One region of the Pseudoalteromonas sp. KG3 genome, then DNA from elsewhere that is predicted to be linked to it. Evidence: predicted binding sites of a transcription regulator. Region 1 holds the regulator's gene; the other holds the start of a gene.
What was found. The regulator sigma-54, encoded in region 1, starts transcription at its own class of promoters, with help from an activator protein. The targets are predictions, from matches to a motif close to GTTGGCACGNNNNTNGNNT.
Positions count from the first base shown of each region.

Region 2: NDQ71_RS04390 (PA2169 family four-helix-bundle protein) is a predicted target of sigma-54. The motif match lies at 2,915-2,933, and genes of this name have one in related genera.

Region 1 covers NZ_CP098523.1:2,060,009-2,067,709, forward strand. Annotated here, with positions in the region: gene NDQ71_RS09785 (KpsF/GutQ family sugar-phosphate isomerase) at 1-200, shown strand, start outside; gene kdsC (3-deoxy-manno-octulosonate-8-phosphatase KdsC) at 200-751, shown strand; gene lptC (LPS export ABC transporter periplasmic protein LptC) at 748-1,302, shown strand; gene lptA (lipopolysaccharide transport periplasmic protein LptA) at 1,292-1,825, shown strand; gene lptB (LPS export ABC transporter ATP-binding protein) at 1,822-2,547, shown strand; gene NDQ71_RS09810 (RNA polymerase factor sigma-54) at 2,614-4,110, shown strand; gene hpf (ribosome hibernation promoting factor) at 4,139-4,426, shown strand; gene ptsN (PTS IIA-like nitrogen regulatory protein PtsN) at 4,431-4,883, shown strand; gene rapZ (RNase adapter RapZ) at 4,904-5,746, shown strand; gene NDQ71_RS09830 (HPr family phosphocarrier protein) at 5,775-6,047, shown strand; gene mgtE (magnesium transporter) at 6,166-7,524, shown strand.
Region 2 covers NZ_CP098523.1:894,147-901,847, reverse strand. Annotated here, with positions in the region: gene NDQ71_RS04400 (TonB-dependent siderophore receptor) at 1-1,753, shown strand, start outside; gene NDQ71_RS04395 (biopolymer transporter ExbD) at 1,820-2,215, opposite strand; gene NDQ71_RS04390 (PA2169 family four-helix-bundle protein) at 2,430-2,873, opposite strand; gene NDQ71_RS04385 (LysR family transcriptional regulator) at 3,048-3,986, opposite strand; gene aceK (bifunctional isocitrate dehydrogenase kinase/phosphatase) at 4,002-5,714, opposite strand; gene NDQ71_RS04375 (DUF4124 domain-containing protein) at 5,796-6,272, opposite strand; gene NDQ71_RS04370 (DUF3413 domain-containing protein) at 6,346-7,701, opposite strand, start outside.

The DNA.
Region 1 (7,701 bases):
AACGGGTTGATATTCATAGCACTTTGATAAGCACTGTAATGACCCGTTCTTGTACTACAGCAACCGCAGATATGCTCGCCGCAGAGGCACTCAACATTATGGAAAATAAGCGTATCAACGGCTTAATTGTGATTGATGATAATCAACATCCTATTGGTGCACTGAACATGCAGGATTTGCTAAAAGCAGGAGTTTTATAATGCAGTTTGCTGATTTATACCAGCCGCTTTGTGATGATGTACGCAGCCGCGCACAGAAAATTAAACTGCTTATTTGCGACATTGATGGCGTATTTTCAGATGGCCGTATTTATTTAGGCAACCAGGGTGAAGAGCTAAAAGCCTTTAATACCAAAGACGGCTTTGGCATTAAAGCCTTGATCAACAGTGGTTTTGAAGTCGCCGTGATCACCGGTCGTCATTCACAGATAGTTCAGCAACGAATGACTAGCCTGACTGTACCGCATATTTATCAAGGCCAAGAAAATAAGTTGCAAGCTTATCAACAGCTCAAAGATAAACTGCAGTTAACTGATGAGCAAATTGCCTACATTGGTGACGACGGTCCTGATATGCCAGTGATGGAATTGGTGGGGTTTGCGGTAGCAGTTAATGATGCACACCCACTCATAAAACGTATTTCACACTATACAACCATGTTGCCAGGTGGCTTTGGTGCAGTGCGTGAGTTAACTGATTTACTGATGCTTGAAAATGGTAAATCATTAACCTGCGAAGGAACCAGCTCATGAATAGTGCGCGTTTGATATTATGCGTATTGTTCGTCGTTTGTATGGTGTGGCTGTGGTTCCCTTATTTTAATCAGCCTACAACCACAGTACAGAATCAAGAAGATATAATAGCAAAACCTGATTACACAGCGGTGGCATTAAAACAAACCGCGTTTGATGAACAAGGTAAAATTAGTCACAAAGTAACCGCTGCAAAAATGGAGCTGTACCAGCAGTTAGGTTTTACTTACTTTGAGCAACCTATTTTTACTTTATATAATCAACAACAAACGTGGCAAATTAATGCAGACGAAGCCACCTTATATGAAAATCATCAATTAATTTTAGAAGGCAATGTGGTGGCTAAAAACCTCACCAACAACGCCATGATTGAACATATAAACGCAGACAACATTCAGGTTGATATTGAACTGCAAACCATGAGTTCTGAACAACCAGTAGAATTGATCGGACCAAATTTAAAGATCACTGGGCGCGGCCTCCATGCCGACTTAAAAGCCGAAGTGGTAGAACTAATTAACCATACGCGAACCATATATTATGACCAATAAATTTGCTCACTTGCTTGTTATACCAAGCTTATTCATAGCCTTTTCAAGTTTTGCAGAGACGGCCTCACCGCCTGCAGATCAAGTATCGATCAGTGCAGACAAGCAGCTTGCACAACTGAAAGATAATATCGGTATTTTTGAAAAAAATGTTGAGATCATTCATGGTAACCGTCGTATCAAAGCTGATCGCCTTGAAGTGCACAAACGTGAAGACTTAGGCGATAATAAACAATTACTAGTCGCAACTGGCAGCCCGGCTTATTTTGAAGAAAAACAAGCCGATGGCACAATTATGAGCGCCAGCGCAGATGAAGTTCGTTACGACGTTGCAAAACGCTACTTAACGCTAATTGGTGACGCACAGGTTACTCAAGCAGGGCAAAAGATTAACGCTAAAAGCATTACCTACGACATGGACCAACAACTGATCAGTGCTGAAAAAGGCGCTAGTTCAGACGATCGCGTACACACCATACTCGTGCCTGTAGACAGTAAAAAAACCAAATCTAAAGGTCAGCCATGAGTACATTAAAAGCTGAATTTTTAGCTAAAAGCTACAAAGGTCGTCAAGTAGTCAAAAGTGTTGGTTTAGAAGTCACCGCTGGCAGCATTGTTGGTTTACTGGGCCCAAATGGCGCAGGTAAAACCACTACTTTTTACATGATTGTCGGTTTAGTGCCTAGCGACAAAGGTAAAATCAGTATTGATGATAATGACATTACCCTGCTACCAATGCATAGCCGTGCCCGCTTGGGAATTGGTTACTTGCCTCAGGAGTCATCGATATTTCGCAAGTTGACTGTGTATCAAAACTTGATGGCGATTTTAGAAACTCGCAAAGACCTAAAAAAACAAGCCAGAGAAGAAGCCCTCGACAGCTTACTTGATGAATTTAGCATTCAACATATTCGTGACAGCCAAGGTATGGCGTTATCGGGTGGTGAACGCCGTCGCGTTGAAATTGCGCGCGCTTTAGCCGCAAATCCAAAATTTATCCTGCTAGATGAGCCTTTTGCTGGCGTTGATCCTATTTCAGTGTTAGATATAAAGAAGATTATTGAACACCTTAAAAACCGTGGTATTGGCGTACTTATTACCGACCACAATGTACGAGAAACCCTTGATGTTTGTGAAAAAGCCTACATAGTTTCTCATGGGGAGTTAATTGCATCAGGCACACCTGAGCATGTACTTGCCGACCAAACAGTTCGCGATGTTTACCTGGGTGAGCAATTTAGGCTATAAAGCCACACTCGGTAAAGCATCTGCTAAACTTAACAATGACAACAATAAAAGGATTGTTAGAGATACATGAGGCAATCACTCCAGCTGCGCATGGGCCAGCAACTTACAATGACACCGCAACTGCAACAAGCTATTCGCTTATTGCAGCTCAGTACATTGGATCTCCAGCAAGAAATTCAAGAAGCGCTAGATAGCAATCCGTTGTTAGAACTAGAAGAACATGAATATTCAGAAGATGCTGCTGGCAAAAACGAACAAAAACAAGACAACGATGACTTAACTGTCAGTGCCTCAGCGGACGACAAGCCTAGCGAATACGAACAAGAAAGCAGCGAAGCATTAAGTAAAGAAACCCTCAGTGACGAAATGGCAATGGACGTCACTTGGGATGAATACATGAGTGCTGCGCCTAACAGTTCATCGGGGCCAATGCCCGAAGATGAATCTATTTATCAAGGCGCCTCAACAGAGACCTTGCATGAATATTTAATGTGGCAGTTACAGCTAACGCCCTTTAGCCCAACCGATGAAGCAATCGCCATTGCCATTGTTGAGGCCATTGATGACTCTGGTATTTTAACACTCAGCTGTGAAGACCTTGTAGAGAGCTTAAATCAAGGCAACAGCGAAGAAGAAATCGAACTGGACGAAGTGCAAGCGGTTTTAAAGCGCATTCAATTATTTGATCCTGTTGGCATTGCCGCCCGTAGTTTACAAGAGTGTTTATGTATTCAATTAAATCAATTTGATCCTGCAACTCCTTGGATTGCAGAGACAAAAATGATTTTAACGGATCATATCGATTTATTAGCTAGTCGCGACTATCGCACTTTGATGAAAAAGACTAAGCTTAAAGAAGAAGATTTAAAAGAAGTCATGACACTGATCCACAGTCTCAACCCAAAGCCTGCGGATACCATAGTACGGGAAGAGTCAGAGTACGTTATTCCTGATGTATCAGTGAAAAAAATTAAAGGCCGCTGGGTGGTTGAACTTAATCCAGACAGCATGCCAAAAATTAGAGTGAACAGCCAATATGCGGCCATGTCACGCTCCGTTAAATCGAGCACTGACAGCCAATTTATTCGTTCGCATCTGCAAGAAGCTAAATGGTTTATAAAAAGCCTAGAAAGTCGTAACGACACATTACTCAAAGTAACCAACTGCATTGTTAAACAGCAGCAAGGATTCTTTGAACATGGCCCTGAAGCTATGCGCCCGATGGTGCTAAATGACGTTGCTGAAATGGTTGAAATGCATGAGTCGACAATTTCTCGCGTAACAACCCAAAAATACATGCATACTCCACGGGGTATTTTTGAGCTAAAATATTTTTTCTCAAGTCATGTAAGCACTGAGAACGGCGGTGAATGTTCGTCTACCGCAATTCGCGCATTGATCAGAAAACTGATCAGCGCAGAAAACTCAGCGAAACCATTGAGTGATAGTAAAATTGCAGATATATTGGCAGAGCAAGGTATCAAAGTAGCTAGACGGACTATTGCAAAATACCGCGAGTCACTGGCTATTCCACCGTCAAATCAAAGAAAGAGTTTGATTTAAGGCGTAAAATCAAAAAAGGAAAATGCTTATGCAACTAAATTTAACTGGTCGTCACGTAGAAATTACTGATTCATTAAGAGACTATGTAAACAATAAGTTTGCGAAGCTTGAGAGGCATTTTGATCACATCAACAATGTCCATGTTATTCTTGACGTTGAAAAGCTAAGCCAAAAAGCAGAAGCCACAATACATGTTAGTGGCGCTGAATTATTTGCCTCAACTGAGCACCAAGACATGTATGCAGCCATTGACGGACTAATTGACAAACTTGACCGTCAAGTAATCAAACACAAAGAGAAGCACGCTCGACACTAATACTATGAAATTAAGCTCACTTATTTGCCAGGACTGCAGCAAAGCTGCGGTCCTTTTTAATAGCAAAAAACGGATCATTGAATTTATCAGCCAATTGGCTCATGAACAACTTCCTCAGCTATCACAACAAGAAATCCTCGATGCATTACTCGCCAGAGAAAAACTAGGCAGTACGGGGATTGGTCGTGGTATTGCTATTCCACATGGCCGTATGACGGGTATTGAAAGCCCACTAGCGATAATTTTAGTAAGCGAAACACCGATTAATTTTGATGCGATTGATAACCGTCCTGTGGATCTCTTTATCGCCCTCATCGTACCAGATGGTGATAGCCAACTTCATTTAAAGACGTTAGCCACAATTGCTGATAAACTTAACGATAAAGATTTTTGCAAACAATTACGTAGTGCAAAAACAGATCAAGATTTATATCACGTTATTGTTGAGCAGTCGTAGCCAAATGAAGGAGAGTTTACATGGAGTTAATCATCATCAGTGGCCGCTCTGGCTCAGGTAAATCTGTTGCACTGCGCGTAGTCGAAGATCTTGGCTATTATTGTGTTGATAATATTCCAGTAAACTTATTACCTTCATTAGTGCGTAGTGTTTCTGATAATTACGACAAAATTGCAGTTAGCATTGATGTGCGTAATTTACCGAAAGAACAAGAAGAATTTAACGATATTCTTGAATACTTGCCAGGTTTCGCCAATCCAACATTATTTTATTTAGATTGTGATGATCAAACGCTGATCAAACGCTTTTCTGAAACTCGCCGCTTACACCCATTATCATTGGATTCTTTGCCGCTCGATTTAGCTATCAAACAAGAAAAAGTATTACTTGATGTGCTAACAACTCGTGCCGATTTTATGCTGGATACCACCGACCTTAGTGTCCACCAGCTGGCAGAGTCAATCCGTGAGAAAATTTTAGGTAAAAAAGACAAAAAACTAATCATTACCTTTGAATCATTTGGCTTTAAGTATGGCATTCCAAAAGAGGCCGATTACGTATTTGATGCGCGGTTTTTACCAAACCCACATTGGGAACCTGAGTTAAAGCCACTTACCGGCCTTGATCAACCAGTAAAAGATTATTTAGCCAGCCACAGCATCGTGCAAAAGTTCACTTGGCAGATCCAAACCTTTGTGCAAACTTGGTTACCACATCTAGAGCGAAACAACCGTAGTTATCTCACAATCGCAATTGGTTGTACTGGCGGTCAACATCGTTCAGTTTATTTAGCGCAAACCATTGGTGAAAGCTTTTCAATGAGCCACAGCAATGTAAAAATTCGCCACCGCGAGCAAGAATAACAACACACGTTTACAGTAAGGAATGTTGATGCGCTTAGAAGATACATTTTTAATAAAAAACAAACTGGGCTTACATGCCCGTGCAGCCAGTGTATTAGCACAATTAGCCGTGCAGTTTGATGCCAGTATCACGCTTCATCAAGACGATAAACAAGCCGCAGGCGATAGCGTACTGGGCCTAATGTTATTAGAAAGCAGCCAAGGCAAAGAAGTGAAAGTAGTCTGCGAAGGACCAGATGCTGAACCGGCTCTTGCTGCCATTGGCGAGCTCATCGCGCAACGCTTTAACGAGCAAGAATAGTCCGTAGTCAGCACAACAAAATTGCGTTAAACTGAATAAGTTGCTGGTTTAAGCAATCAGCCTGAATTATCAAAGTCTTGCCTACCCAATAAACTGTATTAATAACTTAAGGACGCCAATGCCAGAAGCTTTTGAACAAGATTATCCACTACAACAACTAAAACAAGTGACCAAGTCACTTAATAATGGTCAATTTGTTCAAGTAAGGCGTATGTTGGCAAAAACGGCTCCGTGTGACACGGCGTTACTACTCGAATCATCCCCGCATAAAATTCGTACCTTACTATGGCAACTCGTTGATCCAGATGTACAAGGTGACGTACTCGAAGAGCTTTCTGAAGATGTTCGCTTAGGGATCATCGCCCAAATGGAACCGGAGCACATTGCTGCCGCGACCGAGGACATGAGCCACGATGATTTAGGGGAAGTATTACGTAGCTTACCTGACACCGTCTACCAAGACGTCGTCAGCGCCATGGACAGTCAAGACCGCGAACGTGCAACCCAAGCACTCTCTTATCAAGAGCGCTCGGCTGGCGCACTGATGAATACCGATACGGTAACCATTCGCCCAGACGTCACCATTGACGTGGTGCTACGCTACTTACGCTTACGTGGCGAGCTACCAGAGGGCACCGATGACCTTTACGTAGTTGATAAACATAACTGCTTTTTAGGCGCAATGTCGCTGACCACTCTACTCACCAACTCGCCGGACAAAATTATTCGCGAATTAATGGATGAAGATTGTGAATCAATCCCTATTTCCATGGATGAGAGTGAAGTAGCGCAATTATTCGAGCGCCATAACTGGATATCGGCCCCTGTTGTTGATGATAACGACCATCTGCTAGGTCGGATCACCATCGATGATATCGTTGACGTTATCCGTGAAGATGCAGAGCACAGCTTATTAAGCTTAGCGGGTCTTGATGATGAAGAAGATACCTTTGCACCGGTATTAAAAAGCTCCAAAAAACGCTCTGTTTGGCTTGGGGTTAACTTATTAACCGCGTTACTCGCGGCTATTGTGGCAAGCTTCTTTGAAAACACCTTGGCAATTCTACCGATACTTGCAGTCCTCAATGGTATCGTGCCATCAATGGGTGGTGTTGCTGGTAGCCAAACATTAACACTAGTAATACGTGGTATTGCGGTAGGTCACATAAACCAAACTAACCAACGCTTTTTACTAATGAAAGAGCTGGCGATCGGTGCTATAAACGGCATGGTGTGGTCAATTTTAATAGCCGGTGTTGTTGCCATTTGGCAATGGGACTTTAAGCTTGGCGGCGTACTCGCCTTTGCCATGTTTATGAACTTAGTCGCCGCAGGTATTGCCGGTGCAAGTATCCCACTGATTTTGAAGAAAATGAAAATTGACCCAGCCTTAGCAGGCAGTGTCGTACTAACCACAGTTACAGATATCGTCGGCATCTTCGCCTTCCTCGGCACCGCCACATGGTTGTTGGTGTAGATAGGAATAGAGGGGCTAGGTTTTAGAGGCTAGGTTCTAGGTTAACATCGTAACGTAGGAAATGGCTTTAGCCATGAATGGTATAAATTTGCGCGGCATAAAGCCGCGCCTACGCAAATCCAAATACCTATGCCAATCCGTAGGCGTTAAGCTTGCTGATGCACTAACACCATGCGA
Region 2 (7,701 bases), 1.2 Mb from region 1:
ATTTGCTTTAACTGTGAATTCGGGATATGAACTAGCAGGTGGCGAGTTATATGGTTTTATTACTTACTCAACTCGAGATAATGAGTCAGCCGCGTTTTTCCGTGAAAATGCCAATGGCGGCGGTAACCCAGTATTACAAGACGGTGATGCTGTGATCCCAATGGGATTCTTACCAAAAATTAATACCACCATTGATGATGTTTCTTATAACTTTGGCTTTAAAAAAGAGTTTGATAACAGCTCAAGCCTTGATTTGTCATACACCTATGGTGAAAACAGCATCGATTACACCACCAGTGACACTATCAATGGCTCATACGCTAATCTATTACGTTATGATCAAGGTTTAAGTGCTGACGACATTCGCGCCACAATTCCTCGCCAAGCGTATGCCTATGGCATGGAGTTATCACTGCAAACCATTAACCTTGATTTTACGCAAGATTATGATGATTTCTCGCTTGCTATGGGCGCGGAATTACGTACTGATGAATACCGTATTTTAGAAGGCAGTGAATACGCATACCGTGATTACGATACCAACAACGGCGTTAACATTTATGATGGTATGAGTGGTGGCATTGGCAGCGAAAATGCCGCTGGTGGTACGCAAGGTTTTGGTGGCTCTGCACCAGCGTCATCGGTGGATGAATCTCGCGATGTGATCTCTTTTTACTTAGATGCTGAAACCTATATTATTGATGATGTTATTATTTCAGGCGCGCTTCGCTATGATAACTACAAAGGGTTTGGCGACACGGTAAACTTTAAGTTAGCTGGTAACTGGTCTGTGACTGATGACGTATCGTTACGTGGTGCGGTGAGTACCGGCTTTAGAGCACCTTCGATGCAGCAGTTATATTTTAATAATATAAGCACCCAATTTGTGGTTGGTCCTAATGGGACTTTAGTGGCTGAAGAAGTTGGTACGTTTAGAAACGACAGTACGCTTGCACAAAGTATTGGTATTCCAAAACTCAAAGAAGAGAAATCACAAAATCTAAGTATGGGTATTGTATATAACGTGACTGATAACATTAATGTGACGTTAGATTACTACTCAATTGATATTGATGACCGCATTGTGATCAGTAATCGTTTAGGCAAAGGCTTATCAGACACCTTAGATGCTGCGCTGGTTAGCTCAGGTGCAGGTGCTGGGCAGTTTTTCTTAAATGGGGCCGACACTGAAACGCAAGGTATTGATTTTGTTGCAACCTGGAATACTGAAGGGTTAGGCGGCACGCTTGATTTTACCTTAGCAGCTAACTTTACTGAAACCGATGTCGTGGATTTATTTACCCCACAAGGCAGCGGCCTTGAGACAATTCCTGTTGAAGATGTATTTTCTTCGCAAGAAACCTCAATCATCGAAGAGTGGCAACCACAAGACAGAGTTAACTTAAGTGCGCTATATCGTTTAGAAGATTGGACGGTGAACTTATCCCTTAACCGTTACGGTGAATACACAGTTGAAGACGGTGGTCGCCAAACCTACGGGGCTGAGATCCTAACTGATGTTAAAGTGAACTACTTTGTTACTGATAATCTGTCACTGAATATTGGTGCTAACAACTTATTTGACGTATACCCAGATAAAAACACCATTGGTAATTCACGCGCAGGCACTATAGTGGATGCTGCAGGTAATACCATTGTAAGTTCTACTGGGGTATTTGAGTATTCACGTCGCTCTGCGCCATTTGGCTTTAACGGTGCTTACTATTATGTAGGTGCTGAATACCGATTCTAAAATAACTTCTCCTACGTTATTTAGCTTTAAAGGGCCGTTAGGCCCTTTTTTTGTTTTAGAGTGATTTTAGAGTGATTTTAGAGTGATTGGGTAGTTTTCATAACCTTTAATGTTGTTCATTACTGTCATCAACGTTTGATGGGTACTGTTTTCGTTCGCTGAAATTTGCACTGCGGATATTTTATACTTCGCTGCAAACATGGCGAGGTTAGTGGCTACTTGGTCTAACGCAATTAACCGTTCGCCAAAATGTACGGCATTATTTTGGTCGATACTAAAATGCGCGCTTTTAGTTAGTTTATCAATATTAGGTTTATCTAAAGGTCGTTGTAACTCGATGGCAACGGGTTTTACAAACGATGTTGTAACTATAAAGAAAATTAATAATATGAACACGATATCAAGCATCGGGGTCATATCTACATCTGCGTTATCTTGTTGTACATGTTGTTTATTTCTCATAATGGAACCTTATTTTTTTGATAAAATGCTGCGGCGCCACAGCGGTGTAGTAGGTACCTATTAATAAGCCTAGACGATAAAATTTATGCCGTGGTTAAATAAATATTCTATTTTTATTAATTTTTTGCATTATTTTGTTATAAAAATCATTTGACTATAGTTATGGATATAAAAAAGCCCAGCATCTGGCTGGGCTTTGATTTAAGCATAGTGATCAATGCTTTTGCATACGGCTCATCTCGGTATGGCAGCTTTGCATGGTTAATAATACTTTAGCCAGTGCAGCTTCACAGTCATGGGGCTGTGGTTTTTTCATCGCTGTTTTGATTTCTGAGAGTGTTTTATCTTCCACTTCTTCAAGCTCTTTAACATATGTTTGATCGTTATCTGAGCTAAATTTAGTGATCAGTGCAGTGTAGGCTCGGCGAGCTTCAACAGCAAATGATGAGCCATCTTCGCGTTCTCCTTGCTCATTGATTGCATAGGGTTGAAGGTTTTCAACACTCACTTTGCGCGCATCTATCATACGTTGAAAAAGTGCGCCAATTGCTGGATCTTTGACTTTCTCTTGGGCTTTTTCATAAAAGTCGATGCCGCTGTTCATTACTTGGATAATGTCAGTGATATGATTAACGTCTTGTCCTTGATGGGTATTCATAATTATGACCTCTTTAAGTTTAATGAAATTCATATTAACTAAAGCAAGCTATGTTCCAGTGTGAGGGTTTTATATAACCAGTTGTATTTTAATGGTTAAAATATATTTTTGAGGGGGAGGTTGCTTACTAAGCTAAACTCAGTAAGCAAATTTTACACAGACTTTGTAAGAGTGTTATTTTAACTCATCGGCTACTTCAGCCACTTTCTGCCGTAACCAAATATGACTTGCGTCACGGTGTAATAATGGGCTCCAGATCATATCGAGTTCAAATGGCGGAATAGGAAAAGGTGGCTCAAGTATTTTTAAACCGGCATCGTCTAAATAAATGTTTGCTGCTTTTGAAGGTAACGTCGCAACTAAATTTTGTTCTTTCGCTAAGTGAATAGCAACATGGTAATTACGGGTGAAAGTAGCAATGTTACGGTGTTTGCCAAAGTGGGCGAGGGCTTCATCTACCCAGCCTAGCTTTTGCACATCTTTGGGATCCATGCCAACACCTACCCCAAAACCTGTTTTACTGACCCAAATGTGACGGGCTTTTAAATAACTATCTAAGCTGAAGTTTTCGATTATTGGATTGTCGGCTTTGAGTAAGCAGCAAAAGCTGTCTTTCCAAATTCGCTTATGATGGAACGATTGCGGTAAATTTTCAAAGCGGTTAATCGCCATATCAACTTTGCCATTTTCAACATCATGAAAGGTTACGTCACTAGGAGTTAGGATATCTAAAGTGGTATCGGGCGCTTCTGCATGAAGCTTACTTAATAGTTTAGGCGCTAACGTGCTGGCGGCATAATCGCTGGCCATAATACGAAATACTCGCTTACTTTGACCAGCTTCAAACTCGCGATTAGGCGCAAGGGTTTCTTCTAGGGTCATTAATATACCGCGGATCACCGGCTGTAATTCAATTGCTCGCTCGGTTGGCACCATTCCGTCGCTTGTTCGCACCAAAATTGGATCATTAAATAAATTACGTAAACGCTTTAAACCATTACTCATGGCCGGTTGTGTAATACTGAGTTGATGTGCGGCGCGAGTAACATTGCATTCGCGTAATAAGGTATCGAGATAAACGAGTAAGTTTAAATCTATTTTACTGATATTCATTGTGTGTCCTTTCGTTTACCACTGGTGGATAAATCGCTGTGCTGCCGGATAGGGGTATATATGACTAACAATGCCTTTTCTTACATTTTGTTGTGCTTGCTGCCAAAATATTACATCGAGTAACTCAGGATGTGCCTGAGTAAAAATTTCCTTATAACGCTGGTTAGGCATTACAAAAGTGCATAATTGTTCAGGAAATACATCCTGTGGTGCTACAGAGTAGCTTTGCTCATTGGTTAAGTAGTCGTCATAGCTTTTTGCTTTAGGCAGCGCTCTGAAGTTCATATCTGTTAAATATTGCACTTCATCATAATCGTAAAAAATAATGCGCTTATGTTTACTCACGCCAAAGTTTTTAAGCAGCATGTCGCCAGGAAATATATTAACCGCGATCATCTCTTTAAGGGCTTGGCCGTATTCTGTTATTGCAACGGCAGCATCCTCGTAGTTGGCGTTCTCTAAGTATAAATTGAGCGGTGTCATCCGTCGTTCAATATACATATGTTTGATGATCAATAAGTCTCCTTCAATGATCATCGATGAGCCAATGGTTTCCTTAAGCTGCGCAAGTAATGTAGCGTTAAAACGTGCGAGTGGGAATACGACGTTAGAATACTCTATAGTATCGGCCATACGGCCAACACGGTCGTGGCTTTTTACTAATTGGTAGCGTTTAAGTACTGTATCGCGACCAAACGGTTTGCTCTCACCAAACTTATCTTTAATTATTTTAAACACATAATCAAAAGAAGGCAGGGTAAATACCATCATCACCATACCAGGTGTGCCAGGGGCAATCACAAAGTCATCAGTAGAGCGTTGTAAATGGGTTAAAAACTCACGATAGAATTCTGTTTTGCCCTGTTTATGAAAACCGATGGCATTGTAAAGCTCGGCTAAGGTTTTGTTGGGCATTAGTTGATTTAAGAATCGCACTAAAGCTGAAGGTGCATGAGTTTCAACCATAAAATAGGCGCGGGCAAAACCAAAAATAACCCGCATTTGTGATGAGTTAGTCAGTAGCGCATCTAAATAAAGACCTTCATCTTGATGATGTAATACGGCAATAATAAAGGGTTGCACGCCACTTTGCGACACTACACGACCAACAATATACGCGGCTTTATTACGATAAAAAGGTGTTTGCAAAATATCAAAACGCATTTGCCATGCACGGTGGTGTGTATCGGGCGCTTGTTTGTAAAACGCTTTTACAAGCAGTCGTATATCGCGCTCTAAATTCACAAAATCGGCTTTAAAGTCAAACTGATTAATCATTTTACGAATTGTTGGTTTTAAGCCGTCTACAACAGGAAAATAACTACGGTATTCGGCTTCAACAGGAAGCGCAGGCGCATCGGCTAAGGTGGCTTTAACAAAAATAAAATCATTATTAAAATAACGCCGATGAAACAACCGACAAAATACTGAATTATAAAACGTTTCAGCCAATTCTGCCTGTGGGTGAAAGGTTAAAAAATGCTGATAGGTCTGTTTTGTTTGTAACCACAAAGACTCATCAAGTTGCTTGGCGTGCTGTTGCAATTGCTGGGTTGTTTCGTTTACCCGTTCATCATAATAGGTTATTCGCAGGCGGCTAATATCATGCATTTTTGCCCAGTCTCGCTTGGCAAATGCGAGAGGGGCTTGTGCAGTGATCTGCTGAAATAATTTATAATGTTTTTTAAAGCCATTTAAAATTAGCTCGGCAATGTTTTGTGGCTGCATGAACGGGTACTCCAAAATGACGATAGAGCATATACTCTACAATTGTTAAGAGTATGCTAAATATTGGTAAAACCCAATAGCTTAATCATAATGTTTTAGTTTTTTTTCTAATTCGGAGAGTTGCTTGTTAACGGCTTTAGTATTTTTGGCATAGGTTTTATTAAGTACTTTTATTTGTTTTTTTATATCTTTTGTAAGGCTTTTTCTCTCATCATCACTCATTAAACGATTAAGCCGTTGTTGCTGCATATATTCAGCACGATCACGGTCGCGGCTTAGAATGGCTAGCTTGTGTTTTACGCTACGAATTTCAGCATTGAGATTGCGAACAATTTGTTCACGTTCAAGTGAATTAAGAAGTTTGACATGATTACCACTGGAGGGCGTAACATTTGGTGATACGGTCAATTTATGCTCTGTGGCTTGACCGCCACAAGGAAACTGGCTAAATGTAGTGCCTTTGTCGGTAACGCATTTGTAATATTTATCGGCGCAAGCAGCCGGCTCAGCAACGAGGAGCAAACTGATAAAAATAACGTACAGAGCACACAGTTTCATTACACAGCCTTCCCTAGTTAGGTCATAGTTGAATATAAAACTATAACCTAACTAGGGCAAATCGCCAGTGGCGTTATTGGGTAAAGGTTTTTAGTTTTTTAATACTCTGCACTAAAAATGGAATATCTAAACCTTGCTCGATAGAAAATCCCTGTGCAGCAGAAATATTCTTATAATTACCGTCGGAATCAATTAACGTGATACGGTCTTTCTTATAAGCAATAAAAACGCCTTGCGAATAGTTAACCCCCATATCATCTTTTTTGCCATATAAATTAACGCCTAACATCGTTTGTTGGGCGATAGTTTTACAGCCTAGATATTGCCCGACACTGGTAGCAATTAAATCACTTGGTTGGATCAAACCTTCAATCCGGGTTACTTTTTTATCAGTGCTATATAATGACGAGGCTGAAACAATACCTTGCTCAGTACTGGCTAAACTAAATGCAAATACTTGCGTAACATCTGCACGAAGCGTGGTATTTTCATCAGCCTCTATAATACGAATGGCTGCATTGTTGGCTGTATCGTTATTAATGTAGTCGTAATCAGCAAAGCCATTGATACTCATACTGCGACGATTACTTTGCCAAACAGGCAATGTTTGCTCTGTCATTAATGCTGGTTTGTAATACGCAGGTAAACCGTAAATTAAGCTAAATAAAGCATCTTGATGAGCACTCGGTTGTAAAAAGCGCTCTGTTTTATGCAAATTAGTATGTTGTTCAGCAAAACTTGTTAATGCCTCATCAGTGTTAAACACTAAAATATCAATAGTTGCAGCACTAAAGTTATCGCACCGAGCAAGGGGAGCCGGGGCAAGGTAATTCATGTTTTGTGTATTAAGTTTCACATTGTGAGCTTGCTTATAACTTTCGATGTCTAATAAATCATTTTTTGCCAACAAACTTTTAGCCGTTGTTGGGTAAGACAGCGGTAATACATTATCTTGCTTGGTGATATCAAATTTTAAATTAGCATCAGCCCAAATATGAATACTGTGGCTCAGTGCAAAACACACTAATAAAAACGAACTGGCATAACGGGCAAACTTATACTGTTTTAAACGCGCTAAATGGTGCCATGTATAGTTACTTGCGAGTAATTGAAATGCAAAAATGAGCATGACAATACCGCCAGCAAGTAAGGTGGTTAGGGCTGGGGAACTAGTTAACCGGTGCCACAATAAACTGATAATTTCAGGTAGTGCAGAGCTACTTAAGTGATACCCTAAGTTAAAATAGACATAGGCATCGAGAGTCAGTAAAGATGCTCCACAGGTGGCGAGGATCGCCGCCATACCGCGAATATGTCGCGGATAAGGAAATATCAAACTCAGCGGAAATACCGTCAGCACAAAAGCAATAAAGGTAATAAAACTAGTGTGGCTAAGCCAAGTCACTAGCATATAAAGAATACCCATAAA